One region of the Streptomyces griseochromogenes genome, then DNA from elsewhere that is predicted to be linked to it. Evidence: riboswitches for the same ligand, from Rfam matches in the RefSeq annotation. Region 1 holds a riboswitch; the other holds the start of a gene.
What was found. A riboswitch is a leader RNA that binds a small molecule or an ion and turns the genes downstream of it on or off. The one in region 1 is predicted to bind guanidine.
Positions count from the first base shown of each region.

Region 2: linked by a shared signal. The riboswitch ahead of sugE (quaternary ammonium compound efflux SMR transporter SugE) and the one ahead of AVL59_RS19760 (MBL fold metallo-hydrolase) in region 1 are both predicted to bind guanidine.

Region 1 is NZ_CP016279.1:4,659,817-4,667,508, forward strand. Features, by position in the region: gene AVL59_RS19750 (xanthine dehydrogenase family protein molybdopterin-binding subunit) at 1-548, shown strand, start outside; gene AVL59_RS19755 (XdhC family protein) at 541-1,683, shown strand; gene AVL59_RS19760 (MBL fold metallo-hydrolase) at 1,725-2,603, opposite strand; guanidine-III (ykkC-III) riboswitch at 2,616-2,683, opposite strand; gene AVL59_RS19765 (PP2C family protein-serine/threonine phosphatase) at 2,805-3,902, opposite strand; gene AVL59_RS19770 (FAD-dependent oxidoreductase) at 4,344-5,576, shown strand; gene AVL59_RS19775 (APC family permease) at 5,675-7,321, shown strand; gene AVL59_RS19780 (MFS transporter) at 7,689-7,692, shown strand, end outside.
Region 2 is NZ_CP016279.1:9,682,115-9,689,806, reverse strand. Features, by position in the region: gene AVL59_RS42220 (transglycosylase domain-containing protein) at 327-2,900, shown strand; gene sugE (quaternary ammonium compound efflux SMR transporter SugE) at 2,915-3,235, opposite strand; guanidine-III (ykkC-III) riboswitch at 3,271-3,342, opposite strand; gene AVL59_RS42210 (GroES family chaperonin) at 3,399-3,701, opposite strand; gene AVL59_RS42205 (DUF3618 domain-containing protein) at 3,824-4,153, opposite strand; gene bcp (thioredoxin-dependent thiol peroxidase) at 4,246-4,713, shown strand; gene AVL59_RS42195 (HNH endonuclease signature motif containing protein) at 4,860-5,498, shown strand; partial or broken gene AVL59_RS42190 (HNH endonuclease) at 5,495-5,960, shown strand; tRNA gene AVL59_RS42185 (tRNA-Leu) at 5,960-6,043, shown strand; gene rdgB (RdgB/HAM1 family non-canonical purine NTP pyrophosphatase) at 6,095-6,697, opposite strand; gene AVL59_RS42175 (DUF445 domain-containing protein) at 6,757-7,692, opposite strand, start outside.

The DNA of each region.
Region 1 (7,692 bases):
TGCGCGACAGGCTGGCCCTGAGCGGCGACATCCCCCCGGAGGGCATCACCGTACGGTCGGACACCACCGAGGCCATCGGCGCCCTCGCCCCCGCCGAACGCCACTCCTTCGGGGCGCAGTTCGCCGAGGTGGCCGTGGACGTCGACACCGGCGAGGTGCGCGTGCGGCGCATGCTCGGCATCTTCGCGGCGGGCCGCATCGTCAACCCGCTGACCGCACGCGGCCAGTTCGTGGGCGGCATGATCTGGGGCATCTCCATGGCCCTGCACGAGGAGGCCGTCCGGGACCGTGCCTTCGGCGGCCATGTCGGCGCCGACCTCGCGGGCTACCACGTGGCCACGCACGCGGACGTGCCGCACATCGAGGCCGAATGGATCGACGACCCGGACCCGGGGGACCCGGTCGGGATCAAGGGCATCGGCGAGGTCGGCATCGTGGGTGCGGCCGCCGCCGTCGCCAACGCGGTCTGGCACGCGACCGGCGTACGCCACCGCAGCCTGCCGATCCGGCCGGACCGCGTCATCCAGGCCGGGGCACCCCGTGCTTGACATCGCCGAGGAGCTTTTGACCTGGGCCGAGGAGGGCCGGGACTTCGCCGTCGCCACCGTGCTCGCGGTGGGCGGCAGCGCGCCGCGCGGCCCCGGCGCCGCCCTCGCCGTCGACAGCGCGGGCACGGTCATCGGCTCGGTGTCCGGCGGTTGTGTGGAGGGCGCGGTCTACGACCTGTGCCGGGAGGCGCTCCAGACGGGCGAGAGCGTCACGGAACACTTCGGCTACAGCGACGAGGACGCCTTCGCCGTGGGACTGACCTGCGGCGGGACGATCGATGTGCTGATCACGCCGCTGGGCGGGCACGCGCCCGCCCGGACCGTCCCGGCGTCGGCCCTGTCGGCCGCGGGCCGGGGCGAACCGGTCGCCCTGGCCCGGGTCGCCCGCGGGCCGGCGGAACTGCTCGGCCGGGCCCTGCTGGTGCGAGACGACGGCACCTACGAGGGCGCTCTCGGCTCGCACCCGGAGCTGGACCGGACGGCGGCCGCCGAGGCCCGGGCGCTGCTGGAGGCGGGGCGGACCGGCACCGTGGACATCGCCGAGGACGGCTCGCACTGCCCCGGCGGCCTCACCCTGCTGGTCGAGTCGAACGTGCCGCCCCCGCGCATGATCGTCTTCGGCGCGGTGGACTTCGCGTCGGCGCTGGCGCGGGCCGGCAAGTTCCTCGGCTACCACGTGACCGTCTGCGACGCCCGCCCCGTCTTCGCCACACCTGCCCGCTTCCCCGACGCCGACGAGGTGGTCGTCGACTGGCCGCACCGCTACCTGCGCCGCACCGGGACCGACGCCCGCACGGTCCTGTGCGTGCTCACCCACGACGCGAAGTTCGACATACCGCTGCTGAAGGCGGCCCTCGGGATGCCGGTGTCGTTCGTCGGTGCGATGGGCTCGCGCCGCACCCACGAGGAACGCCATCGGCGGCTGCGGGAGGAAGGCGTGACCGAGCGCGAGTTGGCCCGGCTGCGGTCCCCGATCGGCCTTGACCTCGGCGCCCGCACCCCGGAGGAGACCGCCCTGTCGATCGTGGCGGAGATCGTCGCCGCCAGGCGCGGCGGGACGGGCGTTCCCCTGACCGGCACGAACACACCGATCCACCGTGACCGGGACCGACACGGCGGTGCGACGGCCGCCTGAGCGGCTGCCCGAGCGGCCGGGAGGCGGTCCCTCCCGGCCGCTCAGGAGTGCGGGCACAGGACGAAGTCGTCGTAGGCGCGCCGGGTCAGGTCGTCGCCGAGGCCGGTGAGCGCCTCGCGGATCCGGCGGAGGCGGGCGGGCGGCAGCTGGAGCGGGGGCTCGTCGGGCTGGTAGGTGGTGCGGACCGGATAGTCCACGCCCGGTTCGGTCGTCATCTCGATGTGGCAGCCGAGCACATGGGTGACCGGCCGGCTGTCGGCGAACTCGATCAGCCGGTCGATGCTGCGCGCGAAGGCGGGCACGTCCTGGATGTAGAGCCGCCCCGGATAGACGCTGTCACCGGTCAGCAGGAGGCCGGTGGCCGGGTCGTAGTAGGTGACCGCCGCCTCGTGGTGGCCCGGCGTGGCCAGGCACTCCAGCTCCCGGCCGCCCAGATCGACGACGGCGACGGCGTCCGGGTCCGTGTCGAACCCGAAGTACCGCCAGGCGGTGGAAAGGCCGGCGCCGACCACCGTGGTGCCGGGGCGGCCCGCGAACTGGGCGTCGCCCGCGATGTGGTCACCGTGCCCGTGGGTGTGCAGCACGAGCAGTTGGTAGTCCTCCCGGGGATGCCGGGCGAGCCAGTCCGCGAGGAGCCCGTCGACCACGTGGCGCAGCGGGAAGAACTCGGCGGACTCGGTGGCGCCGGTGTCGATGAGCACCGCCCGCTCGTTTCCGCACAGCAGGAACAGGAACGGCGCCTCGTAGTGGACCGCCATGTTCTGCCGCAGGATGAAGGTGTGCTCGTCGTACGCGTGGACCTGGATGTCCGGGTCGGTGTTGTGCTTCGCCGACGGCGAGCCGTGGATCCACCTCACGTCCAGCGGGCGCGCCCGTGGAGGGGCGCCAGTGAAGTCGATCAGCCGCGTACGGGCGTCCACGATGCCTCCGCGCGTGCGTCGTCTTGGCGGGCCGGGTACGGCGCACATCTCGTCCGGGGCAGGCACGTCCGAGCCTCCGACGGGACGCTACCACGCCGTCCTGCGGGTGAGACCGGACGGCGGCCCGCGCCGATCCCCTGGCATCCGGCCGTCACCGGCGAGTCCGGAACACCGCCGTGCGGGCCGTGACACCCGCCGGCGTCAACACGGCTCGGCGCCCTCGCCCGACCCGGCCCGCGGCGGATGCGGCACGGATGGTTCCTCGGCGAGCAGACAGGCCGTGAGCGCCGCGGTGTCGTCCTGCAACTGGTTGTGGCTGTAGGCCAGCAGGTCGTGGTGGAGCTGCTCCAGCAGCTCCCGGGGCGGCAGGGGGCCCCAGGAACGGAGGCGCTGGAGAAGGGGGTAGAAGGAGCCGGAGGAGTCGCGGGTCTCCGTGATGCCGTCCGTGTACAGCAGGATCTGGTCGCCAGGACGGAAGTCGTAGACGTCGACCTGATAGGGGTCGTCGACGAGCATGCCGAGGTTCAACGGAGGGCCCGACCGCCCTCGGTCCAGCTCACGCGCCTCGTCGCGGCGGATGAGGATGGGCGGCGGATGGCCGCAGTTGACGACGCGTACGACATGTCCCTCGGGTGGGATCTCGGCGAAGACGGCGGTCACGAACCGTTCGCCCAGCTCGCTTCCGCCGAGCCGGTCCGCCCTGCGGTCCATGCTCGTCTCCACGCGGTCCGCCAGGGAGGCGAGGTCGGGTTCGTCGTGCGCGGCCTCGCGGAACGCGCCGAGCATGGCGGCGGCGGTCTCGACCGCGAGCAGACCCTTGCCGCGGACATCGCCGATGAGCAGACGGACCCCGTACGAGGTGGGGACGGCCTCGTAGAGGTCGCCGCCGATGCGTGCCTCCGCGGCGGCGGAGAGGTAGAGGCTCTCCAGGAGAAGGTTGCCGATCCGGCGCGGAACCGGTCTGAGCAGGACGCGCTGGGCGATCTCGGCGACGAAGCGCACATCGGCGAGCGTGCGCTCACGGCGGGTCCGATGGGAGGCCAGGACCGTGCCGAGGGCACCCACCAAGGCGGTGCAGATGTAGGAGGCCACGTAGTGGCGGTCCCACAGGTACCCGACGGACCGGCCCGCGCAGCACGGAGTACCGGCCAGCACTCCTTCGAAGAGCACGGCGAACACCGTGGCGCCGGCGACCACCAGGGGCCCGTGCGCGAACGCGGCCACCAGAGGTACGGCGATCAGTGCGAAGCTCACCGGCCAGTCCACCGGCGTAAGGGGTTCGACCGCCAGAAGGGCCATGACGTACAGGATCGGAAGCCATCGCATCCACCCCGGAGGCGCGGACAGCCGAGTCCGTGCGGCCATCTCGGCCTCGGGCTCCCGAACGGCGCGCCCGTTCCTCACCAGTCGCTCCTGCGCGCGGAAGCCGTGGAAGCTGCCAGAGCGGCCCGGAAGACGTGCCCTGCGGGGGCACGGCATGCCCGACGGTTCGGCTTACGCGGCCTTCGCACTGCGGACTCCTGTCACACGACCCCGACAAGAGGTCCAGCCTCCAGCGCCGGGCCTCGGCGCACCGGTGATTGCTCCACCTGGCGGCATGTTCGTCCCGCCCGTTCGTCGCCCCTGCCGCACACGGCGCCTCGCCCCGCGACTTCGGTCCGGAGCCGGTGCGCGGGCGCGGCGTGGAGTATAGTATTCATCGACCGATGAATTAATGGTCTCGTGAAGGGCAGGACTGCCATGGAACGGACCACATGCTGTGTGGTGGGAGGCGGCCCCGCGGGCATGGTGCTCGCCCTGCTGCTGGCCCGGGCCGGAGTCGCGGTGACGGTCCTGGAGAAGCATGCCGACTTCCTGCGTGACTTCCGCGGCGACACCGTCCACCCCTCAACCCTCGCGCTGCTCGACGAATTGGGTCTGGCCGAGCGCTTCGCCCGGCTGCCGCAGCGCCGGGTACGCACCGTCCAGCTGCCCGTCGGAGCCGGCCGCTCACCGGTCACGATCTCCGACCTCACCGTGCTGCGAGGCCCCTACAACTACGTGGCGATGGTGCCCCAGTGGGATCTGCTGGACCTCCTCGTGGACGAGGCCCGGCGCGAACCGTCCTTCGACCTGAGGATGAGCACCGAGGCGACCTCCTTCCTCGTCGAGTCCGGCCGGGTGGCCGGGGTGCGCTACCGCACCGCGGACGGCCGCGCCGGCGAGCTGCGGGCCGTCCTCACCGTCGCCTGCGACGGCCGCGGCTCACTGGCCCGCTCCCGGCCGGAGCTGGGACTGCGCCGCTTCGTCTGCCCGATGGACGCCTGGTGGTTCCGCCTGCCGCGGCACGAGGGCGACCCGCGCGGACTCGTCGGCGGCGCCGGTGACCGCTTCCTGACCGCCATGATCGACCGCGGCGACTACTGGCAGTGCGCCGCGCTCATCCCCAAGGGCACCGACACACGGCGCCGCGCCGCCGGACTCGACCGATTCATGGCCGACTTCGCCGCCGCCGTGCCCTGGATCGCCGACCGAGCGGACGCCCTCGGCTCGTGGGACGAGGTCAAACTCCTCGACGTACGCCTGGACCGGCTCCGCCGCTGGCACCGTCCAGGCCTGCTGTGCATCGGCGACGCCGCGCACGCGATGTCTCCGGTCTTCGGCATCGGGATCAACCTCGCCGTCCAGGACGCCGTGGCCGCCGCCCGCTATCTGGCCGAGCCCCTGCGCCGCGGGACCGTGCGCCCGCACGACGTCCGAGGGGTACAGCGCCGCCGCCGTCCCACCACGGTGGCCACACAGGCGCTTCAACGGCTGGCCCACGCCCGCGTCATCGCTCCCGTCCTGCAAGGCCGGCCCCCGCTCGGCAGCGCGGAGCGGGCCGAGCGCCTCGTGCGCCTGCTCACCGGGTCACGATGGGCGCGCCGCCTGCCCGCGTACTTCATCGGATACGGCGCACTTCGGGAACGCCCGCCCCAAGTGGCCGTTCGTTGACCGAAGAGCCGCGGTTTCGATGCACGGCCCATCCCCGCTCCGGCCCAGCTGGTGGCACGATGGTGGTGAGCATCACCCTGATTGAGGGGACGTGGGACATGGCCGCGTCGCAATCGCCGCCCACCTCGGAATCCCACCGGCCGGGACTGAGGCGGGAGATCGGCTTTGTCGGGCTCATCTGGGCGTCCGAGGGCTCGATCATCGGATCCGGATGGCTGTTCGGCGCTCAAGGCGCCCTGGCCGCTGCGGGACCCGCGGCGATCATCTCCTGGGGCATCGGCGGCCTGGCGATCCTGATTCTCGCGCTGGTACACGCCGAACTGGGCGGCATGTATCCGGTGTCCGGCGGCACCGCCCGCTTCCCGCACTACGCGTTCGGCGGGGCCGCGGGCGCGTCGTTCGGCTGGTTCTCGTGGCTGCAGGCGGCCACGGTGGCGCCCATCGAGGTACTGGCGATGATCACCTACGCCCAGCACTATTCCTGGGCGAGCGGCTGGGAGAAGATCCAGGGCGGCGAACACGTCCTGACCCCACCCGGCATCGCTGTCGCGGCGGGCCTGATGGCTGTCATCACGGCCGTCAACTTCCTCAGCATCCGTCTGCTGGCACGGACCAACAGCGCGGCCACCTGGTGGAAGGTCGGCGTCCCTCTCCTGACGATCTTCGTCTTCGCCGTCGCCCAGTTCCACACCAGCAACTTCACCGCCGCCGACGGATTCGACCCCTACGGCGCCAAGGGCATCCTGTCCGCCGTCTCCACCAGCGGCATCATCTTCGCGCTGCTCGGGTTCGAGCAGGCCGACCAACTCGCCGGTGAGAGCGCCAACCCCAAGAGGGACATCCCGCGGGCGGTGATCGGGTCGATCGTCCTCGGCATCGTGATCTACATCCTCCTCCAGGTGGCCTTCCTCGCGGCACTGCCCGCTTCCCAGATCGGCAGCCACTGGGCCACCTCCGCGTTCAACGCGCTCAGCGGCCCGTTCGCCCAGGTCGCCACCCTCATCAGCCTCGGCTGGCTGGCCACGATCCTTTACCTCGACGCCGTGATCTCTCCCGCCGGTACCGGCCTGATCTACATCACCGGTTCCTCCCGCGTCTCCTATGGCCTCAGCCGAAACGGCTACGTGCCCTCCGTGTTCGAGACCACCAACCGGCGCGGCGTCCCCTGGGCGGGCCTCATCACCGCCTTCGTGATCGGCTGCGTCTGCTTCCTGCCCTTCCCCAGCTGGCGCTCCCTCGTCGGGCTGATCACCAGCGCCAGCGTGCTCATGTACGCCGGAGCGCCGCTCTCCTTCGGTGTGTTCCGCAACCGGCTGCCGGACGCACATCGCCCCTACCGGCTCCCCGGAGGCAGCTGGATGTCTCCGCTGGCCTTCGTCGTGGCCAATCTGCTGATCCTGTGGTCGGGGTGGACCACCGACTGGAAGCTCGGCGTCGCCATCCTCATCGGCTACGTCATCCTGGTGGCGAACCGGCTGTTCAAGATGAACCCGATCACTCCGCAACTCGACCTGCGCGCCGCCCAGTGGCTGCCCGTCTACCTGATCGGCATGGGCCTGATCGTCTACCTCAGTGACTTCGGACCCCTCAGGCACCCGTGGTTCCCGCTGTGGTGGGACATCGGCGTCACCGCGGCCTTCAGCCTCGCCATCTACTACTGGGCCCTCGCCGTCGCCCTGCCGACCGAGAAGATCCAATCGCTGATCGACCAGGTCGTCGTCCCCGAGGAGGGGGACATCCACTGACCGCCCCGGTCGGTTCTCCGGTCCGACTGCCGTGTGCGACGCGTGGCGCGCTGGGACTCGGTGCCGGACGCGGCCGCGGTGGATCTCCCTGATCCGGACGCCCATCGCGGTGCCGTGGTCGAAGTGGGCCGAGGGCCTGAGCACTTCTCCCCGGCGACCTTCACGTGTATTCCAACGCCGCACGCCACAGGAATCGTTCCCGCCTCTGCTGTGATTCTTCCCTTGCCGGCCGAACCTGTTCCGAACCTCCCTCACCAACCCATACTCCCTGGTCGGCGGTGGTGACGGCGCATATCAGGCTCAGGACGAGCCTACGCGGTGGAGCACCACTCGCCTGTCCTGACAATCGGCCGTCAGACATGGGGGAATGG
Region 2 (7,692 bases), 5.0 Mb from region 1:
CGGACACCGCCAAGGCGGCCGCCACCCCGCAGACGGCCAAGGACGCCCCGGCGCCCGAGAGCACCCAGGTCCTCCGTCGCATCAAGCCGGACGAGGCGCCCGCGACCCCGAAGGCGGACACCGCCAAGGCGGCCGCCACCCCGCAGACGGCCAAGGACGCCCCGGCGCCCGAGAGCACCCAGGTCCTCCGCCGCGTCAAGGCCCCGCAGCAGGCCGGCCCGGCCCAGCCGCCGTCCCGGCCGACCCAGTCCGGCAAGGCGAGCGGAGCGGCCAAGGGCGCCCAGGCCGCCGCGGCCGGCGGCGCCGCCAAGGCAGCCCAGGCCGGTATGGCGGGTGCGGGTGCCGCTGCCGCTGCCGGCCGCGCCACCCCGGGCACGGCCCCCACCGACCGCACCACTTCGGGCACCGGCTCCACCAGCCGCGCCAACCCCGGCACCGGCTCCACCCCTTCGGGCACCGGTTCCACCGGCCGCGCCACCCCGGGCGCCGCCCCCACCAACCGCACCCCCGAAGCCGGCCCCGCCGACGCACCCGCCGCCCTCGCGGCCAGCGGCGGCGACGGAGGCGGAGGCAAGGGCGGCAAGAAGCCCAAGCGGCCCAAGCGGACCGGCTGGCGCCGGCTCATCCCCACCTGGCGCATGGTGCTCGGCACCTTCGTGATCGGCGTCCTGCTGATCGTCGGCCTCTTCTTCCTCGGCTACTCGCTCGTGAAGATCCCGCCGGCCAACGCCCTCGCCACCAAGCAGAGCAACGTCTACCTCTACGCCGACGGCTCCCAGCTCGCCCGCGACGGCAAGATCAACCGCGAGAGCGTCAGCCTCGCCCAGATCTCCAAGGACGCCCAGCACGCCGTCCTGGCCGCCGAGGACCGCGACTTCTACACCGAGTCCGCCGTCGACCCCAAGGCCATGCTCCGCGCCGGCTGGAACACCGCCACCGGCAAGGGCAAGCAGTCCGGCTCCACCATCACCCAGCAGTACGTGAAGAACTACTACCTGGCCCAGGAACAGACGATCACCCGCAAGGCCAAGGAATTCTTCATCTCGATCAAGCTGGACCAGAACAAGTCGAAGGACCAGATCCTCGAGGGCTACCTCAACACCAGCTACTTCGGCCGCAACGCCTACGGCATCCAGGCCGCGGCCCAGGCCTACTACGGCAGGGACGCCACCGACCTCGACCCGGCCCGCGCCGCCTACCTCGCCGCCCTCGTCAACGCCCCGAGCGAGTACGACGTCGTCGCCCACCCCGAGAACAAGTCCGCGGCCCTCGCCCGCTGGAACTACGTCCTGGACGGCATGGTCAAGAAGGGCTGGCTCAGCGAGGCCAAGCGCACCGGCATGAAGTTCCCCATGCCGAAGGAACAGACCGTCTCCACCGGCCTGTCCGGCCAGCGCGGCTACCTCGTCGAGGCGGTCAAGCACTACCTGACCACCAACAACATCATCGACCCCGACAAGCTGGCCCTGGGCGGCTACCGCATCACCACGACCTTCCAGAAGGACAAGCAGAACGCCTTCGTCAAGGCCGTGAACGACCGGCTGATGTCCAAGCTGGACAAGAAGAACAACAAGGTCGACAACAACGTCCGCGCCGGCGGAGCCTCCGTCGACCCCAAGACCGGCAAGGTCGTCGCCATGTACGGCGGCATCGACTACGTGAAGCAGTACACCAACGGTGCCACCCGCGGTGACTTCCAGGTCGGCTCCACCTTCAAGCCGTTCGTCTTCACCTCCGCGGTCCAGAACGGCTCGACCACCCAGGACGGCCAGACCGTCAGCCCCAACACCTACTACGACGGCACCAACAAGCGCCCCGTACAAGGCTGGAGCGGCGGCCCCTACGCCCCCGAGAACGAGGACTCCAAGTCCTACGGCGACATCACCGTCCGCAAGGCCACCGACCTGTCGGTCAACACCGTGTACGCCCAGATGGCCGTCGACGTCGGCCCCGCCAAGGTCAAGCAGACCGCCGTCGACCTCGGCATCCCCTCCGACACCAAGGACCTCCAGCCCTACCCGTCCATCGCCCTCGGCACCGCCACCGCCAGCGTCCTCGACATGGCCGAGGCGTACGCGACCCTCGCCAACCACGGCAGGCACGGCACGTACACGATGATCGAGAAGATCACCAAGGAGGGCACCGAACAGGTCAAGCTGCCCGACGAGCCGGTCAAGCAGGCCGTCAGCCGCGAGGCCGCCGACACCACCACCTCCGTCCTGCAGAGCGTGGTCGACAACGGCACCGCCACCGCGGCACAGGAGGCCGGCCGCCCCGCCGCGGGCAAGACCGGCACCGCCGAGGAGGACACCGCGGCCTGGTTCGCCGGCTACACCCCCGAACTCGCCACCGTCGTCTCCGTCATGGGCCAGGACCCGGTCACCGCCGGCCACAAACCGCTCTACGGCGCACTGGGCCTGCCCCGCATCAACGGCGGCGGCGCACCCACCGAGATCTGGGCCCAGTTCACCCGCAACGCACTCAAGGGCAAGCCGGTCTCCGACTTCGACCTAGAACTCCAGCAGGGCGCCGACGTCCAGGCTCCCCCCTCGCAGGCCCCGTCCACACCCGGCACCACCGGAACCCAGGACAACGGCGGCACCACCGGCACCCCCACGGACGGCGGCAAGCCGACCCACGGCACGACCGGCGGTGACACCACCGGCACCCCCACCAACGGCGGCACGACCGGCGGTACCCCCACGACGAACGGCGGTGCGACCACCGACGGCGGCGGCACCACCACCACGGGCGGCGGCACACCCGGTGGTACCGACGGCGGTGGCACGACCACCGGCGGCGGCGCACCAGGCGGTACCGACGGGGGCGGCACGACCACCGACGGCGGAACCGACGTCGGCACCACGGACGGCGGCGTCACAGCGGGCCAACCACAGTGACCGGCTAGCGACCTTCAGTGACCGCTGGTCGCCTTCAGCCCCACCACGGCGACCAGCAGCAGACAGACGAAGAAAATCCGGGCGGCGGTGACCGGCTCACCCAGCACCACCATGCCGAGCACCGCCGCCCCGGCCGCCCCGATCCCCACCCACACGCCGTACGCCGTACCGATCGGCAGGGACTTCGCGGCGTACGACAGCAACACCATGCTGGCGACGATCCCGGCACCGGTGAGCACACTGGGCACGAGCCGGGTGAATCCGTCGGTGTACTTCATCCCGATCGACCAGCCCACTTCCAGCAGACCGGCGACCACAAGCAGCACCCAGGCCACGACAAACACCTCCGAGACGAGAACGACTCTTCTTCGGTGCGTCGTCTTTGCCTGCATCCCGGTACGGCGCGTCTCGTCGGGCTCCTTCGAACATAGCAAAGGGACGACAAAAGGGGCTGGTGACAACAGTCACCAGCCCCCATCGGCCATCGAATCGACCGAATCAGAGGTACAGGCCGGTGGAGTCCTCGCCGCCCTCGAACCGGTCCGCGGCCACCGCGTGCAGATCGCGCTCCCGCATGAGCACATACGCCACGCCCCGCACCTCGACCTCGGCACGGTCCTCCGGGTCGAACAGAACACGGTCGCCGGGCTCCACCGTCCGCACGTTCTGCCCGACCGCGACGACCTCGGCCCAGGCCAGCCGCCGCCCGACCGCCGCGGTCGCGGGAATCAGGATGCCGCCGCCCGACCGCCGCTCGCCCTCACCCGTGTCCTGCTTGACCAGCACCCGGTCATGCAGCATCCGAATGGGCAGCTTGTCGTGCTGAGGGTTGCTCTGCTGGTTTCTGTTGGCGCTCACGCCTCGAACCTACCTGCCTCGGACCCGCCCGTACGACCCAGGACCACCCGCTCGACTCCGCCTTGTCAGCTCTTGCGCCGCCGTGACCCGAGGGCGAGCAGCCCCACCACACCCACGACGACAAGCGCGACAGGGACGACCCGCTCCAGCCTGGGCGCGCCCTCCTCGTCCACGAACTGCGCCCGCACCTCACTCACCACCCGATTGACCTGGACATAAGCCCGCCCGACCGTGTGATCGACATTGGCGACGACCTTGGCCTTGGCATCCCCGACGATCGTCTTCGGATGCACCCGCACCCCGATCTCGTCGAGCGTCTCGGCCAGCACGTCACGGCGGCGCTTGATGTCCGCCTCGATCTGCGCCGGGGTTCTGGTGTCCGACGTGTCCGCCACCGTACGGCCTCCGAAGTCTCCTGATGCTGTCCTGGACAGTCTGTCAGCTCCACCCCCCGCCGCGCCGCAACGCCCCCCGTTACGCTGGACCGATGAGCGAGCGACTCCAGCCCGGGGACGTGGCCCCCGCCTTCACCCTCCCGGATGCCGACGGCAACGAGGTGTCCCTTTCCTCCCACAAGGGCCGCAAGGTCATCGTCTACTTCTACCCCGCGGCCCTGACCCCCGGCTGCACCAAGCAGGCCTGCGACTTCACGGACAACCTCTCCCTCCTGGCCGGCGCCGGCTACGACGTCATCGGCATCTCTCCCGACAAGCCGGAGAAGCTGGCCAAGTTCCGCGAGCAGGAGTCCCTGAAGGTCACCCTCCTCGCCGACCCCGACAAGAAGGTCCTCGACGCCTACGGCGCCTTCGGCGAGAAGAAGAACTACGGCAAGACGTACATGGGCGTCATCCGCTCCACGGTCGTCGTGGACGAGGAGGGCAAGGTCGAACGGGCCCTGTACAACGTCCGCGCGACGGGCCACGTAGCCAAGATCATCAAGGACCTGGGGATCTGAGTCCCTGAGGGCAATTTCCTCCTGCTGAACAGCCCGCGCCGGGATGCCCCGGCGCGGGCTGTTTCCATTCCGGGCGTGACTGTCCGATAAACGGTTAGTTACTCCGTGCGAGCTGCGAATGCGCAGCCGGAACGGAGGGGGACTCGATGGGGGCCAGTGCGTACACCAAGGAGCGGCTGGAGGAGGCGGCTCGCGGGGCGCGGACGCTGTCGGAGGCGTTGGAGCGGTTAGGGGTGGACCCGAAGAGCTCGACGCGGCGGTACGTGCTCGGGCGGATGAGGAAGCTGGGAGTGGATGTGTCGCACTTCGAGCGGGAGGGGGTGAGGTGGACACGGGAAATCCTTGAGCAGGCGGTGGCCGCCTCCACGAACATGTGCGAGGTACTGCGGCGGCTCGGGCTGGAGGTCGTGGGCGGTCACCACACGCAAATCAGTCGGCGGATCAAGGCGTATGGGATCGATACTTCGCACTTCCAGGTGCCACCGCGAGGTGTCGACGCCAGGCCTCGTCGGACGGCAGAAGCCGTGCTCGTCGAGCTGCGGGACACTCAGGCCCGGCGAGTCCCGAGCGATCGTCTCAAGCAAGCGCTGCTCGCCCAGGGCCTGGAAGAGTGCTGTGCCCTGTGTGGAATCGAGGCGGTGTGGCGGGGGAAGCCGCTGCCGCTGGAGGTCGATCACATCGACGGCAACTGGCGGGACAACCGCATCGACAACCTGCGCTTCCTCTGCCCCAACTGCCATTCTGTAACGGACACTTACCGGGGGCGTGGCAGGGGTGCCCGATGAGCAGCGGTGTGCAGTACACCCGCGAGCGGCTGGAAGAAGCTGCCGCACAGTGCTCCGACGTTGACGAGGCCATCGCCTTTCTGGGTGTGCGGTCGTACGCCAACCTCCGGCGATATCTCATGAAGCGGGCAGGGGCACCGGCGCGGTAAGCGGAGCCACAACGCGAAAGGCCCTGAGGACATCCTGGTCCGTCACGAGGGCAAGCGCCGAACGGACACCGCGCTGCTGCGTCGTGCTCTCCGGGACGTGGGAGTACCGGAACGGTGCGCAGATTGTGGGGTCGAGCCGGAGTGGCTCGGCAAGCCCATGACGCTGGAGGTCGACCACGTCAACGGGGATGGGAGCGATGACCGGCGCGAGAACCTGCGGTTGCTGTGCCCCAACTGCCACGCGATCACTAGCACCTGGTGCAGGGGAGGCAGAAGGCAGCCAGCGACTCCCGGTACGATGGCAGGCGGCTAGCGGCGGTGGCGCAATGGCGACGCAGCAGACTTAGGATCTGTGGCCCCTGACCGGGCTTGAGGGTTCGAATCCCTTCCGCCGCACTTGAACGGCCTGCGAATCGTAAGTGTGATTCGCAGGCCGTTTCTGTGCCTTCAGCCCAACAACTCCCGCACCACCGGCACCAACGCCCGAAACGCCTTCCCCCGATGGCTGATCGCGTTCTTCTCCTCGGGGCTCAGCTCGGCACACGTCCGCGTCTCGCCGTCCGGCTGGAGAATCGGGTCGTACCCGAACCCGTTCGTGCCCACCGGCGCATGCCGCAGGACACCCCGCAGCTGCCCCTCGACCACCCGCTCCCTCCCGTCCGGCAGGGCGAGCGCCGCCGCGCACGCGAAGTGGGCGCCCCGGTGTTCCTCCGCGATGTCGGACAGCTGGGCCAGCAGCAGCTCCAGGTTGGCCCGGTCGTCTCCGTGCTTGCCCGCCCAGCGGGCCGAGAAGATGCCGGGGGCGCCGTTCAGGACGTCCACGCAGAGACCGGAGTCGTCGGCGACGGCGGGCAGGCCGGTGGCCCGGGCCAGGGCGTGGGCCTTCAGCAAGGCGTTCTCCGCGAACGTCACGCCCGTTTCCTTGACGTCGGGGACGTCGGGGTAGGCGTCCGCGCCGACGAGTTCGTGGGGGAGTCCGGCCTCGGCGAGGATGGCCCTCAGCTCGGTGATCTTTCCGGCGTTGCGGGTGGCGAGGATCAAGCGGGTCATGGGGGCCAGTATCCCCGGCGGACCCGCCCCCGCGGCCTCGGCCCTCGCGCCCCGCCGGGTCAGGCCCCGAGCGTCCGTGACACGACGTAGATCAGCAGGCCGGCCAGCGAGCCCACCACCGTGCCGTTGATCCGGATGAACTGCAGGTCGCGGCCGATGTGCGCCTCGATCTTGCGGGTGGTGTGCTCGGCGTCCCAGCCGGCCACGGTGTCGGTGATCAGGGAGGTGATCTCCTTGCGGTAGGTGGTCACGATGTGCACGGCCACGCCCTCGACCCAGCTGTCGACCTTCTCCTGGACCTTCGGCTCGGTCGCCATCCGTGTGCCGAGGGACAGTAGGGCGGCCCGTACCCGCATCCGCAGCTGGCTGTGTTCGTCATCGGCCGCGGCGACGATCATGGAGCGTACTGCCGTCCACGCGGACGCGATCAGGTCCTGCACCTCTCCGCGGTCCAGCACTTCGCCCTTGAGCCGCTCCACCCGCGTGCGGGTGTCGGTGTCGGACTGGAGGTCGGAGGCGAAGTCGGTGAGGAAGCGGTCGAGGGCGCCGCGTGCGGGGTGGGTGGGCATGTCGCGCATCTCGGTGGCGAAGCGCAGCAGCTCCTTGTAGACGCGCTCGCCGACCCTCTTGTCCACGAACCGGGGGGTCCAGCCGGGTGCGCCGCCCTCGACGGCGACCATGACGTCGGCGTGGTGCAGCACGAGCCAGTCGTGGGCGCGGGCCACCACCAGGTCGACCATCCGTTTGTGTCCGCCGTCCGCGACGATCTTCTCCAGCATCTTGCCGATGCCGGGTGCGATCTCCTGGGCGTTGGCCCGCCGGGTGATCGCCTCCGTGACGACCGCCTGGACGTCGGAGTCGCGCAGCACGGTCAGGGCGCCTCTGAGCGCGGTGGCCAGTTCGGCCGTGACGCGGTCGGCGTGCTCGGGTTCGGCCAGCCAGGCGCCCAGCCGGCTGCCGATGCCGACGGCGCGCAGCCGCTGCCGTACGACGTC